DNA from 3 places in the Rhodococcus sp. AC861 genome. Region 3 is predicted to be linked to each of the others. Evidence: riboswitches for the same ligand, from Rfam matches in the RefSeq annotation. Region 3 holds a riboswitch; each other region holds the start of a gene.
What was found. Region 3 has a riboswitch for S-adenosylmethionine ahead of AC0IX4_RS17805 (bifunctional o-acetylhomoserine/o-acetylserine sulfhydrylase). Riboswitches for the same ligand answer to the same signal wherever they lie in the genome.

Region 1 (5,672 bases), on a different contig from region 3:
CCACGCTGCGACGTACCGCAGCGAATCATCTACGGCCGCAACGCGATTGTGATCCAACACCGACTTGATCCCGTGCACGACCAGGGGCGGGTTCGCGGCGATCTCGGCCGCGGTGCGACGCGCATGCTCCAGCATCGCGTCGACGTCGTCGACGACGTCGTTCACCAGGCCGATGTGCAGTGCGCGCGCCGCGTCGATGTCGCGGCCCGTCAGTGCCAGCTCCCGCAGATGACCGTCGCCGATGATGGCGGGCAGTCGCGCGAAGGACCCCATGTCGGCGACGATGGCCACTTTCACCTCGCGGACACTGAACTTCGCATCTGCACTGGCGTATCGGATGTCGGCCGCCGAGATCAGGTCGATGCCACCTCCGATGCACCACCCCTGCACGGCGGCGACGACGGGCTTGCGGCAATCGGCGACAGCGTTGATCGACGCCTGCATCCGCTTGATCATGTCGTGGAACGTGCTGCGCGGACCGGCCTGAGCCTTGTCACCCATGACGGCTCCGAAGTCGCCGGCCATGGCGGGCAGGTCGAGGCCGTAGCTGAAGTTGCGTCCCGATCCCGCGAGTACGACTGCTCGAACCTCCGGATCGGCATCGATCGCGGAAAAGATCAGCGGTAGTTCGGACCAGAAGTCGGGCCCCATCGCGTTGCCCTTGCCGGGACCGACGAGAGTCACCGTCGCGACGTGGTTCTCGGCTGACACGGTGAAGGCTTTCCACGCGTCACCGGACGGGGCTGTCGAATAGGCAGTAGTCATCCTCGAAGGATAGACAGCACACCGGACGGCCAGTACCCGGTGACGGGCCGCCGCGGCCGATATCCTTCGACCATGACCCGGATTCCTCATCCCGGCGCGGCCCACGTCGCGGACGTCCTGATATCGCGCGGTCACCACGGCGTCGTCGTGACCCGGCCGGAACCGATGCACACCGCACGTCAGGCGGCTGCGGCGAGCGGGATCGAGCTGGGTGCCGTGACCAAGTCACTGGTGATGCTTCTCGACGACGATCCGGTGCTGTTCCTGGTGTCCGGCGCCCACAACGTCGACCTCGACGCCACGGGCCGACGCGTCGACGGCATCCTCACCCGCGCACCTCGGGATGTGGCCGAGGACGCCACCGGCCAACCCGTCGGCGGTATCGCTCCGGTGGGTCACCCCACCAATCTGCCCACCTACGTCGACACCGCCCTCGCGGCGTTCCCGCAGTTGTGGGCGGCAGCGGGCCACCCGAACACGACGTTCCGTACGACGTACTCGGAATTGCTGCGCATCACCGCCGGGCTTGCCGTGGACGTCGGCCCGGACGTCTGATCAGGACGCTCGAACGCGCCGGATCGCCAGTGCAGGAACGACATCGGCGTCGATGGACCGCACGACATCGTCGGCCGACCGATCGACGATCGGCCGCAGGATCACGCCGTCCGCGACGTCGACCGCGACGATGTCCGCGATCAGACCTGCGAGCCCGGACGCGGTTCCGACGTACTGCAGCACGCCGTCGCGGGGCTTCGTCTCCGACGCGAGCACGTCTCGACGCGCCGTACGGGCGTCGGATGCGATGTGGACGTCGAGATCGACGAACACGCGCGAGTCGGGGTGGTCCGCCTTGAGGCGCGCGTACTTGTTCTGCGCCTCGGACAAGTCCGCCGCAGAGAAGCGCACGATGTCCGACTGCAGCGGCGCGATGTCGGCTCCCTGCGCGGCTACGGACGGGTCGAGAGCGACGAGGGCGTCGAGTGGAACGGTGGTCATGGGAGATCCAGTCAGTCGATGAGGAGAGCGTGTCGGGTGGTCAGCGGACCGGACACGCACTCGACGTGGCGCGGCAGTAGTCGACGTGTCGCCGATGCCACAACCCACCTCTCATCACGCTGCTCATGCTAACGACCCCGTGGTGACGCGGCGCCGCAGTGAGAGGCACGTCACAGCGACCGCCTCGACGACTCGGTCGACGTCTCCCTGCGTCGTACCCAGGCCGATGCTCGCGCGGACGGCGCCGCCGGAGACACCGAGACGATCCAGCAACGGATGCGCGCAGAACTTGCCGGCTCGCACCGCGATGCCGTGATCGTCGGCGAGCGCCGTGGCCAGAACGGATGGATCGACGCCGGCCACTGCGAAGGAGACGATGCCGACGATGTCCTCCGAGTCGGACCAGACACGCAGAACCTGCACCCCGTCCACCGCGCTCAGGCCGCGGATCAGCGCCGCGGTGCACTCGTGATCGTGGTCGGCGACGGCGTCGAAACCGATGCGCTCGATCTCGTCGCACGCTGCGGCGAGCGCTACCGCTCCCAGCAGATTCGGCGTGCCGCCCTCGTGTCGCTCCGGCGACGGGGCCCACCGGATGTCGACGCTCTCCCGAGCCGAGGCGTCGTCGATTCCGACGTGCTGCGTCGCTCCCCCACCCGCCAGGTAGGGCTCTGCTACGTCGAGCCAATCACGGCGTCCCACAAGCACTCCGGCACCGAACGGTGCATACAGCTTGTGACCGCTGAAGGCAAGGTAATCGATTCCGGTCGCGGTGAGGTCGACCGGACGGTGCGGAACCAGCTGAGCACCGTCGACGAGGATCCGTGTGCCGAACGAATGCGCGAGCGACGCCAGTTCCGCCAGCGGAAGCACTTCACCGGTCACGTTGGACGCGCCGGTGATCGCCAGCAGCGCAGCGGGTTTCGTTGCCAACTCCACTCGCAACCGGTCGAGGGTTTCGCGCACCGTGGTCGCGGACCGCACGACACGGCGATTGCGCCAGGGAAGAAGGTTCGCGTGGTGCTCGATGTCCAGCACCACCGTGTCACCGGGGACGCAGCGCGCCAACAAGTTCAGAGCGTCGGTCGTGTTGCGGGTGAACACCACGACATCGTCGTCGTCCGCTCCGCAGAACGCGTGCACGGTGTTCCGAGCGGCCTCGTACTCCGCGGTGCAGACACGCGACTTGTATCCGGCGCCTCGATGCACACTTGCGCAGTAGGGCAACACTTCTCGCACTCGATCGACGACGCTGTCCAGTGCGGGGGCGCTCGCCGCGTAATCGAAGTCCGCACAGCGGACGACACGTCCGTCGGTGCATGTGACCTCGTGCTCGCTGCCGTGGATCGACGCGATCGGGCGTTGCAGGGTGCTGGTCATGAGAAATCCCTCCGTCGAGGGATCGACGCACGGCGATAGCCGAGTAGGTGAGCGTCGATCCGCGCTTGCGGCGTTCCGTGCTCGGAACGCAGCCTGGTCGTCACCCGGAGCACCCCACCGCGGAGGAGGGTTGCCGACCAGCTAGCCGGGGCTTGATGCTGGTACTCGTGACCTGAGAGCAGAATGGCAAAGCGGAGCGCGAGTTGTCAACTCGTTCTCGTCGTGTCGGCCGTACAGCGGAGTTGTTCACCAACCCGCAAACTAGCCGTGCAATAACGTGTCGTCACGAATGTGAGAAGTGCTGTTCACCCCGAGAGGCCGCCCGACTTGTCCCTGCAGATCAGCATTCCCGAGGAGTACGTCCGCTCCCATCTGGCCGCGCCGGAGCGCACCCTCGTGGACATCCTGGAGGCCACCGCGCGTTCCTGGCCCGATGCGCCTGCACTCGACGACGGCACGACCACGGTCAGCTACGCCGAACTCATGGACAACATCGACGAGGGGGCGGGCTGGCTCGCGCGCCACGGCGTCTGCGCCGGGGACCGCGTCGGCGTGCGGATGCCGTCGGGGAGCTACTCCCTGTACGCGGCGATCCTGTCGGTGATCGCCGCCGGTGCCGCGTACGTGCCCGTGGATGTCGACGATCCGGACGAGCGCGCCGAGATGGTGTTCTCCGAGGCGGGCGTCACGGCCATCATCTCCGCCGGTGGAGTCACCAGCACCGGCGCGCCGAGTACCGGTCGCGACGTCGGTCGTCCCACTCCCGACGACGATGCGTGGGTCATCTTCACCTCGGGGTCGACGGGTAAGCCCAAGGGCGTCGCGGTGAGCAACCGCAATGCCGCTGCCTTCGTCGACGCCGAGGCACGGCTGTTCCTCCAGGATCGACCGATGGGTCCGGGTGACCGCGTCCTGGCCGGGCTCTCGGTGGCCTTCGATGCGTCGTGCGAAGAGATGTGGCTGGCGTGGCGTAGTGGCGCCTGCCTGGTGCCCGCGCCCCGCTCGCTCGTGCGCAGCGGCATGGACCTCGGCCCGTGGCTGGTCGCCCGCGACATCAGCGTCGTGTCGACGGTGCCCACGCTGGCCGCACTGTGGCCACGCGAGGCATTGGAGGACGTTCGACTGCTGATCTTCGGCGGTGAGGCCTGCCCACCCGATCTTGCTGAGCGCCTTGCTGTTCCGGGTCGTGAAGTGTGGAACACGTACGGCCCCACCGAGGCGACCGTCGTCGCGTGCGCCGCCCTGATGGACGGCGTCGGCCCGGTCCGCATCGGCCTGCCCCTCGACGGTTGGGATCTGGCGGTCATCGGTCCCGACGATCGACCCGTGCAGATCGGCGATGTCGGCGAACTCGTGATCGGAGGTGTCGGGCTCGCCCGCTACCTCGATCCGGTGAAGGATGCCGAGAAGTATGCACCCATGGAGTCCCTCGGCTGGGAACGCGCCTACCGCAGTGGCGATCTCGTGCGCCTCGAGCTGGAGGGGCTGCTGTTCCAAGGCCGTGCCGACGACCAGGTGAAGGTCGGCGGACGACGCATCGAGTTGGGTGAGGTGGACAACGCGCTGCAGTCCCTGCCCGGCGTGAGCGGCGCGGCGGCAGCGGTACGCACCACCGGATCGGGCACGCCTGTCCTGGTCGGGTACCTCGTCAGCACGGACCCCGACTTCGACACCGTCCGCGCGCGAGAGCTTCTGGCAGAGCAACTTCCGGCCGCGATGGTTCCGCGACTGGCACTGGTGGACGAGCTGCCGACGCGGACGTCCGGCAAGGTGGACCGCGCCGCGCTCCCCTGGCCGCTACCCCGACGCGGAGGTCCCGTCGAGGACTCGGCTCTCGCCGGAACGGCCGGATGGGTGGCCGAGTTGTGGAGCGACGTGCTCGGCTCCGAGATCGGGTCACTGGACGCCGACTTCTTCGCAGCAGGTGGCGGCTCGCTGTCCGCGGCTCTGCTCGTGACTCGCCTGCGCGAGCGGTTCCCCGAGATCACCGTGGCCCAACTCTACGACCACCCGCGGCTGGGTTCGCTGGTGGCGCTGCTCGACTCACTGGTTCCGCCACCCGTGACGGAGAAGCGGATCGTGACGCCGACCCCGCGGTCGGCGCAACTCGCGCAGGTACTGGCCACCCTGCCGTTGACGACGCTGACCGGGCTGCAATGGGTCACCTGGCTCGGCGTCGTGGCCAACCTTGCGTCGACTGTCTCCCCGCACGCGTGGTTGCCCACCCTGTCGTGGTGGTGGCTGGCACTCGGCTTCCTGCTGTTCGTCACCCCGGTCGGACGCATGGCTGTGTCCGTCGTCGGATCTCGCGCGCTCATGCGCGGCGTGACCGAGGGTTCGCACCCGCGCGGCGGGAGCGTCCACCTCAGGTTGTGGGCGGCCAATCGCCTCACCGACGCCAGCGGCGCATCGAACCTGTCCGGGGCACCGTGGATGGTCTACTACGCAAGGGCTCTCGGTGCGACGGTCGGGCGCGACGTCGACCTGCACACGTTGCCCCCGGTGACGGGCATGCTCACTCTCGGTGACGG
Region 2 (5,672 bases), on a different contig from region 3:
AGGAACTGCGCATTGGGGGCAGCGAAGTCGACCCGCGCTGTGAGCGGGTCCACCACGGTGGTCCCCTGGTATCCGGTCAGGTAACTCCCGGCGAGTGGCGCTTTCGCCGCACCGACCGTGGTGACGATGGAGTCGAAGGTGCCCTTGACCGCGGCCGCGTCCACCGGTGTGCCGTCACTGAAGGTGGCTCCGTCCTTCAGGTGGAAGGTGAAGGACTTCGCATCCGGACTCACCTCCCACCTGTCGGCGAGCCAGGGTTCGATCTCTCCGCTGTCGGGATCCTGATCGGTCAGTGAGTCGACCACTTGGCGCACCACGTAGATGGTCTGATTCGTGCCGGCCTGGGCCGGGTCCGAGCAGGTGGGTGCGCCCGAGAGTCCGTACCGCAGTGTGCCTCCCGGCTGCGCCGGGCCGGCGTCGGCGGAGGATGTCGTCGCGTTGCCGGCGCAGCCGGCCAGCAGTGACGTTGCCGCGGCGAGTGAGCCGAGGCCGAGTAGGACGGAACGAGTGGACACGGGGGTGTCTCCGATTCTTCGACGATGGTGTGTGGTGACGGGTGCGGCGCGGGCTAGGCCGCGATAGCTTTCTCGAAGGGGTGGATTCCGACGGACTCGGACGGCAAGCCCTGGTCGTAGAGCGGCCGATAGCCGGCGGCGAGATAGAGCGCGACCGCTTCCGACTGATTCCATCCGGTGGTCAGGTAGATCCGTCGGTAGCCCCGGTCGCGTGCACTGCGTTCGAGTTCCGAGACCACCAGACGCCCGAACCCCTTACCGCGATAAGCCCTGGCAGTCCAGATACGTTTCAACTCTGCTGTTCGGCAGTCGAATCGGCGATACGCGCCGCCGGCGATCGGCACTCCGCCCAGGACGGCGACGATCAACGCACCGTGCGGAGCCGCGAATTCGTCGCCCGGGTACGACTCGAGTTCTTCACGCAGTTCGTCCGGACTACGTCCGTACCGTGACGCGTACTCGCGCGCGAGGTCGTGCAGTAGCGGCGCGGCCAGGGGATCGTCCTGCGTGATGCTCATGAACTGGATCCCGGAGTCGCCGATGCCGGCGTCGACGGTCACTGCCGCGGAAGTCCGGGCGGGTTGATCTCCGAGGTCTGCACGGCCTCGCTCTGCAGACCCCAGCGATCGAGAACCTTCTGGTAGCTGCCGTCCTCGATCGCGTGGTCGATGGCGTCGTGCACGGCCTGGATGAGCCCGTTGTCCTTCTTCGTCAGCACAGCGATCTCACCCTGCAGTGCATCACCGGCGCCGGACAGGGTGCCCACCACTTCCGTCTCCCCACCGGTCGCGGCGTGGTAGATCGCGGACGGGTTGGGGCCGAGGTAGCCGTCGATACGCCCCGAGCCCAAGGCGAGGTAGTAGTCCGATGTCTGCTGGTAGTAGGCGATCTCGGCCGGAGCGAGACCCTCCGCCACGTTCTGCGCGTTCCAGTCCACCAGGAGCTGCTCCTGGTTCGTTCCGGAACCGACACCGATCTTCTTCCCGGCGATGTCCTGCCTCTTCGACACTGTCCAGCCACTGTCCTTCTTCGCCTCGAACGCGATGTTGTCCAGACGGTAGGTCGCGAAGTCGTACTTGTCCTTCCGCTCCTCGGTCACCGTCACGTTGGAGATGAACACGTCGTTCTCGCCCGAATCGACCTTGACGAAGTTCTGCGACCAGTCGGCGACCTCGATCTGCGGTGTGAGACCGAGGATGTCGGCGATCAGATACGAGAAGTCGACCTCGGAGCCGACGGTCGTGGTGTCGTCTGTGGCGTAGAAGCGCAGCGGCGGCGCCGTGCCGCTGGCTCCGGTGACGACGAGGGTGCCGCGGTCGCGGATGGCCTGTGGAACCTCGGCCGCGATCTCGTCGACCTTCTCCGCGCGGACTCGTCCCGACTGTTCGGGAGTGAGGTCGAAAACCTGGCCTCCGGTCGTGACGACCTCGGACTCGGCGGTCGGCTCACTGCACGCCGTCGCGGTCAGGGTGACGGCGGCGAATGCAGCGGTGAGGAGGGCGACGGTTCTTCGTGGTGCGGACATGGCTGTTCCTTGTGGGTGAGAAGTGCAAGACGAGTGAGGTGTCAGAGAACGTGTGCGAGGAACGCCTTGGTGCGGTCCTGTGTGGGTGAATCGAGGAGTTCCGCGGGAGTACCCTGCTCGACGATCACGCCGCCGTCCATGAAGACCACCGTGTCGGCGATCTCCCGGGCGAATGCGACTTCGTGCGTGACGATGACGAGCGTGGCCCCGTCCCTGGCGAGATCGCGGATGACTTCGAGAACTTCACCCACCAGTTCCGGATCGAGAGCCGAGGTGGGCTCGTCGAACAGGATCACCTTCGGTCGCAGAGCCAGCGCCCGAGCGATGGCGACGCGTTGCTGTTGACCACCGGACAGGCGACGGGGGTAGTCGTGGGCCTTGGCTCCGACACCGACACGCTCGAGCAACGCGAGCGCCTCGGTCTCGACCTCTGCACGCGGGCGCTTCTGCGCCGACACCGGCGCCTCGACCACGTTCTCCAGCACGGTCAGGTGCGGGAAGAGGTTGAAGTTCTGGAAGACGAACCCGATCCTCGATCGCTGTCGAAGAATCTCCCGGCCGCTGAGTTCGTGCAGCTTGGCGCCTCTGCGGCGATATCCGACCAGGTCACCATCGACGCGAACCGTTCCTCGATCGACCTTCTCGAGGTGGTTGAGCACCCGCAGGAGTGTCGATTTCCCGGACCCGGACGGGCCGATGATCGCGGTGACCTCACCCGGACGAACGACGAGGTCCACGCCGTCGAGAACCTTCAGCGCACCGAAGGACTTGTGCACACCTCGCACCTCGACCGCATAGGTGGAGTCGTCGACGGAGTGCGTCATCGTGTTGCTCCTCTCGGGGCGAAGGTGATCTCGGAGAATCGCTTCCGTATCTGCTGCAGTGGCGTCAGCGGGACGGTGCGTACCGCACCCTTCGCGTAGTGGCGCTCCACGTAGAACTGCACGATCGACAGAATCGACGTGAGGATGATGTACCAGACTGTCGCCACCATCAGCAGCGGAACGACGCGGCCGCTGCGGCCGTAGATGACCTGCACTTGATAGAACAGCTCGGCGATCGCCATGACCGACACGATGGACGTGCCTTTGAACAGGCTGATGACTTCGTTCGCCGCATTCGGCAGGATCCCCCGCATCGCCTGCGGGAGAACGATCTTGAAGAATTCACGCCGCTTCGGGATTCCGAGCGCCGCAGCTGCTTCCAGCTGACCCTGATCGACCGAGATGATGCCGGCCCGCACGATCTCGGCGGAGTACGCCGCCTGGTGCAGCGCCAGGCCGATGATGGCCGCCGTGGAGCCACTGATCACGTTGTTGACATCGAACCGGAAGAAGCTGGGTCCGAACGGGATTCCGAGCGACAGCGTCTGGTAGAGGTACGCGATGTTGAACCAGAACAACAGCTGCACGATGAGCGGGATGGATCGGAACGCCCAGATGTAGAACCAGGCGATCACCTGCAGCACCGGGTTGGCCGACAACCGAGCTACTGCGAGTGCGATACCGATGGCGAACCCGATCAGCGTTCCCCAGAACGTCAATTGGATGGTCAGCCAGAGTGCCGACATGACCGATGCGGCCGTGAAGTACTGAGCGAAGGTCCCCCAGTCCCATCCGGCGTTCGTGGCCAGTCCGTGCCCGAACTGCGCCACCACCACCAGCGTGGCGACGGCGATGATCCACCGCCAGGGATGCCAGGTCCGTGCGACGACGAGGTCCTCGTCACGGACGTCGTCCACCGCGGCGGCCGCGGAGGGGCGAGCGTCGAGTTGCGTCACCGGACGAACCGGAGAAAAGGGTCAGGGGTCGAGACAGCAGGGCACATCGGGGGGCCTTTCGAGGCGGGAAGTCGGGGTCGCGAGTCAGGAGCAGCGCGTACAGACGCAGGTGCTCACTCGGCACAGGTCGACGTGCAGGCGTCGCCGCGGATCGTGGTTCATCGGTGCTCCTCCATCGGTCCTGGCGGTAGCACCCACACCCTCGACAGGAGAGGGGGGTTGCTGCGACGTCGACGAGCCAGGTCTCTCGGTCGCTCCTGATGGTGAGCAGAAATCTAGACCCGGAACATCGAGACGTCAAATCGCGCAACAGATTTCGCCTCGATCTAATGAGATCACGGTGATTCTGACTCGTGACAATGCGGTCGCCGTCCTGCTCCGACGACGAGACCGGTGCCGGGTGCAGCGCCTGTTCGCGCTCGAACGCCCCGGTCAGGCCCGTGAATCGGTACCCTCATCGGAACAGTTGGACTTCCCGCCGGTGGGTCAGGAACCGAGGTACTCGTGTGAGACGACACAGCGATGCCGGTCGTCGCAGTCGGTTCACGTCAGCGTCTCGACACCTGCCCGCCGTGTCGACCTCGCGACGATTCCAGGATCGTCGATCACTGGCGATGGCCACCACCGTGACCATGTCCGCATTCCTACTCGCAGCCGGATGGGGCATTCCCGGCTTGTTCCACCCCGGTCTCGTTCCCGTGGTGGCCACGGCGCTCGCCATCGTTCTTGCCGTCGTCGTGGTCGGCATCGTGGTCCGGACCGGACGATTGACCGAACGCCAATTCGTGGTCACGGGCGCGATGGCGGTGGTCGGCACCGCGGCGGCTGCGGTCGGTATCGCGGACCCGGCCGACACGTTGACAGTCAGTGCGCTGTTGACGATCGTGCCGGTGTTGGCGGCCTCGGCATCCCCGCCGAGGACGGCCACCGCGTTCGCCACCCTCGCGGCCGGCCTGGGGACCGCCCTGTGTGTGGACTCCGCGTCCAGCCGGGGAGCGGACGCCGTCGCCGCCGGCGCGTCGCTCACCATCGTCGTCGTGCCGGTTCTGCTGGTCTGGAGCCTGCGCATGTCGATGGCGGACGTGAGCCGCCGGTACGACCTGCTGGCGCGAACGGACGTCCTGACGGGGCTACTCAACAGGCGAGGTGTTCTGCCGCTCCTCGACGGGATGCTCCGCACGGCGGTAGGCCTGGACGCGACGATCACCGCCTCGGTCATCGACATCGACAACTTCAAAGCCGTGAACGACACGCACGGACACACGTACGGCGACCGGACCCTGGAGTCGGTCGCCCGAACGATCGTGTCCGCGGTGCCTCGCGGCGCCATCGTCGCGCGACTCGGCGGAGAAGAATTCCTCGTCGTCGCCCACCACGCTCCCGGAGCCGACGTCGCACTGTCGGTACTGCGGTCCGTCCGCGCCGAATGCGCGGTCACGGTCAGCATCGGAACATCGCGAGCACACCCGTCGACCCTCGACCGGACCGACAACGTCATCGACGTCGACGCTGCGCTCGATGCGATGATCGCCCGCGCCGACGAGGCGATGTACGCCGCGAAACAAGGCGGACGCGATCGCATCGCCATCGGTCACGACACCGTGTTCCATCGGCGGACACACTCGGACACCCTCGACGCATCGGCCGCCGTCGCCGCCACCCTGGTCGAACTACACAGCCGTCGGGCACGGTCCGGCAGACCGGCCGAGGCTCTGGCAGCGCTCTCCGAGCGGCTCGACGAGGTCATCGCCGCCGCGTCCTCCAACGACGCGGTGCGGTACGTGACCGCACTGTCCACGGTCGCGTCGCTGGACCAGTGCACAGGAATAGTGATGGAGCAGCTCGGTGTGGA
Region 3 (5,672 bases):
GCCCGCGGATGTCCATGTAGTGGGCCACCGCGAAGGTCACGTCGGGATCGAGCTCCTGCAGCAACCACATGTCGCGCTGAGCCGTGGTCAGGTCGAAGACGTCCTCGTAGTCGCTGCCCGTGTCCACGCCGGCATCGACGTCGCCGACATCACCGGACTTCGAGTGCGAGCTCCGCTCGGCCATGTGTTCCCCCGGATAGTTCACTTGCGCACTGCGTGAACTTCCGCCCACCGTGGATGTCCCACGGCTCCGACACTAACAAACCCGAAACTTGATTTCGACGGTCCTTGTGTACTACAGGTTTCTTTGTGAGGTGTGCCAACCTCCACCTGTTTCAGCGCGTGGGAGCCACAGCATCCGAGGCCAGTTCCATGGTGGCGATGAGCATGGTGGCCACGGCATCCGGCTCGGTGAGGAAGCCGTCGTGTCCGTCCCGCGAGGAGATGATCCTGAGCCCGTCGCACGACGGGATCAGGTCGGCGATCTCCTGCTGCTGACGGAGCGGGTAGAGCCGGTCCGAGTCGACCCCGCCGACGACCGTCGGAACGGTGACGGACCGCAGGACGGTCTCCAGTCCGCCGCGACCACGTCCGACGTCGTGGCGGTTCATCGCCTCGGTCAGCAGTACGTACGACCCGGCATCGAATCGACCGGCGAGTTTCGCGGCCTGGTGCTCGAGGTAGCTCTGCACGGCGTAGCGACCACCGTCGAGGGCGTCCTCTCCCACCTGCGAGCGATTGCCGAAGCGTGTGTCCAGCTCGTGTTCCGTGCGGTAGGTCAGATGCGCGATGCGCCGCGCCACGGCGAGACCGGACAGCGGAGCTCGACCCGTGTGGTGATAGTCGCCGCCCTGCCAGTCCGGGTCCCCGGTGATGGCCGCGATCTGTGTCGTCTGCGTGCCGATCTGATCGGCGGACGCCCGCGCGCCGACAGCGATGACCAGTGCGGAGGCCACCCTGTCGGGATGGGACGCGAGCCATTCCAGGGTGCGCATTCCGCCCATGGATCCGCCGACCACCGACGCGAAACGCTCGATTCCCAACGCGTCGGCAACCATGCGCTCGGCGGTGACCTGGTCGCGGATCGAGATCTCCGGGAAACGTGATCCCCACGCGACGCCGTCGGGATCGAGCGACGACGGTCCGCTGGTACCGCGGCAGCCACCCAGGACGTTGGTCGCCAGGATGCACCAACGGTCGGTGTCCAGCGGCGCTCCGGGACCGACCATTCCCGACCACCAGCCGGGTGACGGGTGACCCGGCCCGGCCGGTCCGGTGACATGGGAGTCGCCGGTGAGTGCGTGTTCGACCAGCACGACGTTGTCCCGCGCCGGAGACACCTCTCCCCACCGCTGCACCACGACGGTCGCGTCGGGAACCACGCGACCGCTCTCGAGGGGAACGTCGCCGATGTGCACGGTGCCCACCCGCCCGTCCGCCGGCGGAAATGCCGACGAACGAGCGAGCGAGGGGAGATCGAGTGTCAAGATGCTGCCCGGAAACCCTTCTCCAGATCGGCGAGGATGTCGTCGATTCCCTCGATACCGACGGCGAGTCGAACGAGCCCCGGCGTCACGCCGGAGGCCGCCTGCTCCTCGGGCGACAACTGCGAATGCGTCGTCGACGCGGGGTGGATGACCAAGGAACGCACGTCACCGATATTAGCGACATGGCTGTGTAGTTCCAGGGCGTCGACGAAACGTTTTCCGGCCTCGAGCCCACCGGTGAGCTCGAACGCCACGATGGCTCCGGCTCCGCGCGGCGCCAGTTCCCGGCCACGGTCGTACCAGGGCGACGACGGGAGTCCGGCGTAGTTGACACTGACGACCTCCGCGCGGTTCTCGAGGAACGTCGCCACGGCGGTCGCGTTCTGCACGTGCCGCTCGAGTCGCAGGGACAGAGTCTCGATGCCCTGCCCGATGAGGAAGGCGTTGAACGGGGACACCGCGGCGCCGATGTCGCGGAGCAACTGCACACGCGCCTTGAGGGCGTACGCGGGCGCACCCAGATCGGCGAACACCACACCGTGGTAGCTGGGATCAGGGGTGGTGAAGTTGGTGAAGCGGCCCTGCGTCCAGTCGAAGCCGCCGCCGTCCACGATGACGCCGGCGATGGCCGTGCCGTGGCCGCCGAGGTACTTGGTGGCCGAGTGCACCACAATGTCCGCGCCGTGCTTCAGCGGCTGGATCAGGTACGGGGTCGCGACCGTGTTGTCGACGATCAGCGGAATGCCGTGGCGATGAGCGACATCGGAGACGCCGCGGATGTCGAAGATGTCGTTCTTCGGGTTGGAAATGGTCTCCCCGTAGAACGCCTTCGTCTCGGGGCGGACCGCCTTGTCCCACTGGTCGAGGTCGTCGGGATCGTCGACGAACGAGACGGTGATGCCCAGCTTCGGCAGCGTGTAGTGGAAGAGGTTGTACGTGCCGCCGTACAGACGCGGGCTGGAGACGACGTGGTCGCCGGTCTCGGCGATGTTCAGGATCGCCAGCGTCTCGGCGGCCTGGCCGGACGCGACGAGCAGTGCGGCGACGCCGCCCTCGAGGGAGGCGATGCGCTGCTCCACGACGTCCTGCGTGGGGTTCATGATGCGGGTGTAGATGTTGCCGGGCTCGGCCAGTCCGAACAGTGCTGCCGCGTGATCGGTGCTGTCGAACGTGTACGAGGTGGTCTGGTAGATCGGCAGGGCGCGTGCGTGGGTCGTCGCATCGGGAACCTGTCCGACGTGGACCTGGCGGGTCTCGAAACTCCAGTTCAGAGCCGGATCTTCGACGGGCGCACCCACCGCGTCGACGACATCGGATCCCGAGACGTCGGGCGCGGAGACCTCGGGCGCGGGAGAGTTCGGGTCGGAGTAATTGTCGGTCATGTCTGTCGTGCTCCTCGTGGAGGTGGCGTGCAGGGAATCCACGTCGGAACGCACCACGTCTGCCGCACGAGTCACCGTCACCGTGTGCAGAGCGCAGTAGGCGAGCCGAGCTTCGTGGAGAAAGAAGTATCGGGGCCTATCGCGAGCTACAACACATGGTGGAAACCTCCGAGGTGCCGGTCGGTGGGCCCGAGGGATCGGGCCCGCGCTTGCTCTCGCTCCGCACGATCACGGACCGAGTAACCCGGTCATCACCCGGGGCACCCCACCGCGGTTGGAGGGTTGCCGGCCAGCAAGCCGGGGCTCGATGCTGGCGCTCATGACCTTGGCAGGAATGGTAGCGGGTCGTTCCCGGGAGTCGGAAGGGTGGCCGAACTCACGGTCGTTCGATTGGCGAATGACCTGGCCGGGGTTCAGACTGGAACATGCGAAGGCGCCTTTCGGGGCGCCTTGTCCGTTTCACGGGTCCTTACCTTCTGAATCGATCATGAACCGCACCACCGACCACGAAAGAGAGCTTGTGACACCCCCCTCCGTCGCTTTCGACGTCCTCCCGTCCGCACCCGCCGCGGCACCTGCCGTGACGGATCGGCAGCGTGTCCGTCGTCGACGCGTGGCGATGTCGGCGCTGGCGCTCGGCGGCTTCGGTATCGGCACCACCGAGTTCGTGTCCATGGGTCTGCTCCCCGACATGGCGACCTCGATGTCGGTGTCCGAGCCCAGCGCGGGCCACCTCATCTCCGCCTACGCACTCGGCGTCGTCGTCGGCGCCCCCGTGATCGCGGCACTGGCGGCACGGGTTCCTCGCCGCACCCTTCTCCTCGCTCTGATGGTTGCCTTCACGCTGGGCAACCTCGGCACCGTCTTCGCGCCGAGCTTCCACGAACTCATGGCGTCACGATTCGTCGCCGGGTTGCCCCACGGCGCCTACTTCGGTGTTGCGGCGCTGGTCGCGGCCCACCTCGCGGATCCCGGCAAGCGTGCCAAATCGGTGGCGATGGTGATGATGGGTCTGTCCGTCGCCAACGTGGTGGGTGTTCCTGCCGCGACGTGGATCGGACAGGCCTTCGGGTGGCGCAGCGCCTTCGGCATCGTCGCGATCATCGGAGCACTCACCGTCACCGCGCTCGCGGTGTGGTTGCCTCGGCTCGACTCGATGCCGACCACGGACACTCGAACCGAACTCGGAGCATTCCGCCGCACCCAGGTGTGGATGACACTGTTCGTCGGCATGGTCGGGTTCGGCGGCATGTTCGCCGTGTACACCTACATCGCGACCACGTTGACCGACGTGTCCGGCCTGTCCAAGGCAGCTGTTCCCGTTGCGCTGATGATCTACGGACTGGGCATGGTGGCCGGCAACTTCCTCGGTGGATGGATCGCCGACCGCATGCTGGTTCCCGGTCTGTTCCTCGCCATGACCTCGGTCGCGGTGAGCCTGGCCGTGTTCGTCGCGGCGGCGCACAACCCGGTCACCGCGCTGATCGTCGTCTTCCTCATCGCAGCCTCCGGGTCCGCGATCGTGCCCGGCCTGCAGACGCGTCTGATGGACGTCGCCGCCGACGCGCAGACGCTGGCAGCCTCGCTGAACCACGCCGCGTTCAACTTCGCGAACGCCCTCGGCGCCGCTCTCGGCGGTGCCGTCATCGCCGCCGGCTTCGGATACACGGCCCCCGCCGTGGTCGGTGCGGGCCTGGCGATAGCCGGTATCGCCGTCCTCGCCACCTCCGTTGCGATGCAGCGCCGGACGGACGCCCGGGCAGTAGTGGTCTGAGCTCGGATACGGTTCTCCGGTGTCTCACACCATCACCTCGGTCAACGTCAACGGCATCCGCGCAGCAGTGCGTAAGGGAATGCTCGACTGGCTCGCGACGTCCGGCGCGGACGTGATCTGCCTGCAGGAAACTCGCGCGACCGACGACGAAGTCCTGTCCTGCCTCGGCCCCGCGCTGGACGGTGGCAGGCAGGGTGCGGGGTGGCACCTGGCGTCCGCGGAGCCGTCCGTGAAGGGACGCAACGGGGTAGCAATCCTGTCGAGGACGCCGGCCGAATCGGTCCGGATCGGCTTCGGTGACGCCGAATTCGACGAGTCGGGCCGGTACATCGAGGCGCGTTACCCTGCGGTCGGCGCCGATCCTGCCGTCACCGTCGCAAGCCTGTATCTGCCCTCGGGTGAGGTGGGTACCGAGAAGCAGGCGTCGAAGGAACGGTTCATGGCAGCGTTCGCGCACCACCTGGACGCGTCGGGATCGTCGGGCGAGCACCACGTCGTGTGCGGCGACTGGAACATCGCGCACACGGAGCTGGATCTGAAGAACTGGAAGGGGAACCGGACCAAGTCCGGCTTCCTTGCGTCGGAGCGCGCGTGGCTGGACTCGTTCATCGGCGAGACCGGAGCCTGGACGGATGTCGTGCGAGCACTGCACCCGGACCAGGACGGTCCCTACAGCTGGTGGTCGTACCGCGGCAAAGCCTTCGACAACGACGCGGGATGGCGCATCGACTATCAGATGGCCACCACCGACTACGCCGACCGAGCGAAGGACGCCGTGGTCGAACGTGCCGACAGTTACGACCTCCGATGGTCGGATCACGCGCCGGTCACCGTCGTGTACCGCTAGACCGCCGGCTCGGCGGTCACCTCCGGCGACGCGGCGCGTGATCCGTCAGAGCGCCGCTGCGAGCCGGTGGTATGCCGCGTTCCAGCGCAACGTGCGCTGGAAGCCCCTCGTTGTCGTGTCGGCGTCGATGGTGAGCAGTTCCACGGCGATCATGTCCGAGAATGCTTCGAGCACAGCGATAT

Region 1: linked by a shared signal. The riboswitch ahead of AC0IX4_RS01635 (aminotransferase class V-fold PLP-dependent enzyme) and the one ahead of AC0IX4_RS17805 (bifunctional o-acetylhomoserine/o-acetylserine sulfhydrylase) in region 3 are both predicted to bind S-adenosylmethionine.
Region 2: linked by a shared signal. The riboswitch ahead of AC0IX4_RS15280 (amino acid ABC transporter permease) and the one ahead of AC0IX4_RS17805 (bifunctional o-acetylhomoserine/o-acetylserine sulfhydrylase) in region 3 are both predicted to bind S-adenosylmethionine.

Annotation. Positions count from the first base shown of each region.
Region 1 covers NZ_CEEDMW010000001.1:348,044-353,715, reverse strand. The annotation lists gene AC0IX4_RS01650 (crotonase/enoyl-CoA hydratase family protein) at 1-765, opposite strand, end outside; gene AC0IX4_RS01645 (YbaK/EbsC family protein) at 838-1,320, shown strand; gene AC0IX4_RS01640 (hypothetical protein) at 1,321-1,761, opposite strand; gene AC0IX4_RS01635 (aminotransferase class V-fold PLP-dependent enzyme) at 1,885-3,141, opposite strand; SAM riboswitch class IV at 3,198-3,314, opposite strand; gene AC0IX4_RS01630 (Pls/PosA family non-ribosomal peptide synthetase) at 3,469-5,672, shown strand, end outside.
Region 2 covers NZ_CEEDMW010000004.1:378,662-384,333, reverse strand. The annotation lists gene AC0IX4_RS15300 (ABC transporter substrate-binding protein) at 1-461, opposite strand, end outside; gene AC0IX4_RS15295 (GNAT family N-acetyltransferase) at 569-1,033, opposite strand; gene AC0IX4_RS15290 (ABC transporter substrate-binding protein) at 1,072-2,040, opposite strand; gene AC0IX4_RS15285 (amino acid ABC transporter ATP-binding protein) at 2,082-2,864, opposite strand; gene AC0IX4_RS15280 (amino acid ABC transporter permease) at 2,861-3,820, opposite strand; SAM riboswitch class I at 3,990-4,087, opposite strand; gene AC0IX4_RS15275 (diguanylate cyclase) at 4,393-5,672, shown strand, end outside.
Region 3 covers NZ_CEEDMW010000005.1:329,177-334,848, reverse strand. The annotation lists gene AC0IX4_RS17815 (amino acid adenylation domain-containing protein) at 1-184, opposite strand, end outside; gene metX (homoserine O-acetyltransferase MetX) at 336-1,487, opposite strand; gene AC0IX4_RS17805 (bifunctional o-acetylhomoserine/o-acetylserine sulfhydrylase) at 1,484-2,869, opposite strand; SAM riboswitch class IV at 3,070-3,194, opposite strand; gene AC0IX4_RS17800 (MFS transporter) at 3,390-4,643, shown strand; gene AC0IX4_RS17795 (exodeoxyribonuclease III) at 4,663-5,490, shown strand; gene araA (L-arabinose isomerase) at 5,536-5,672, opposite strand, start outside.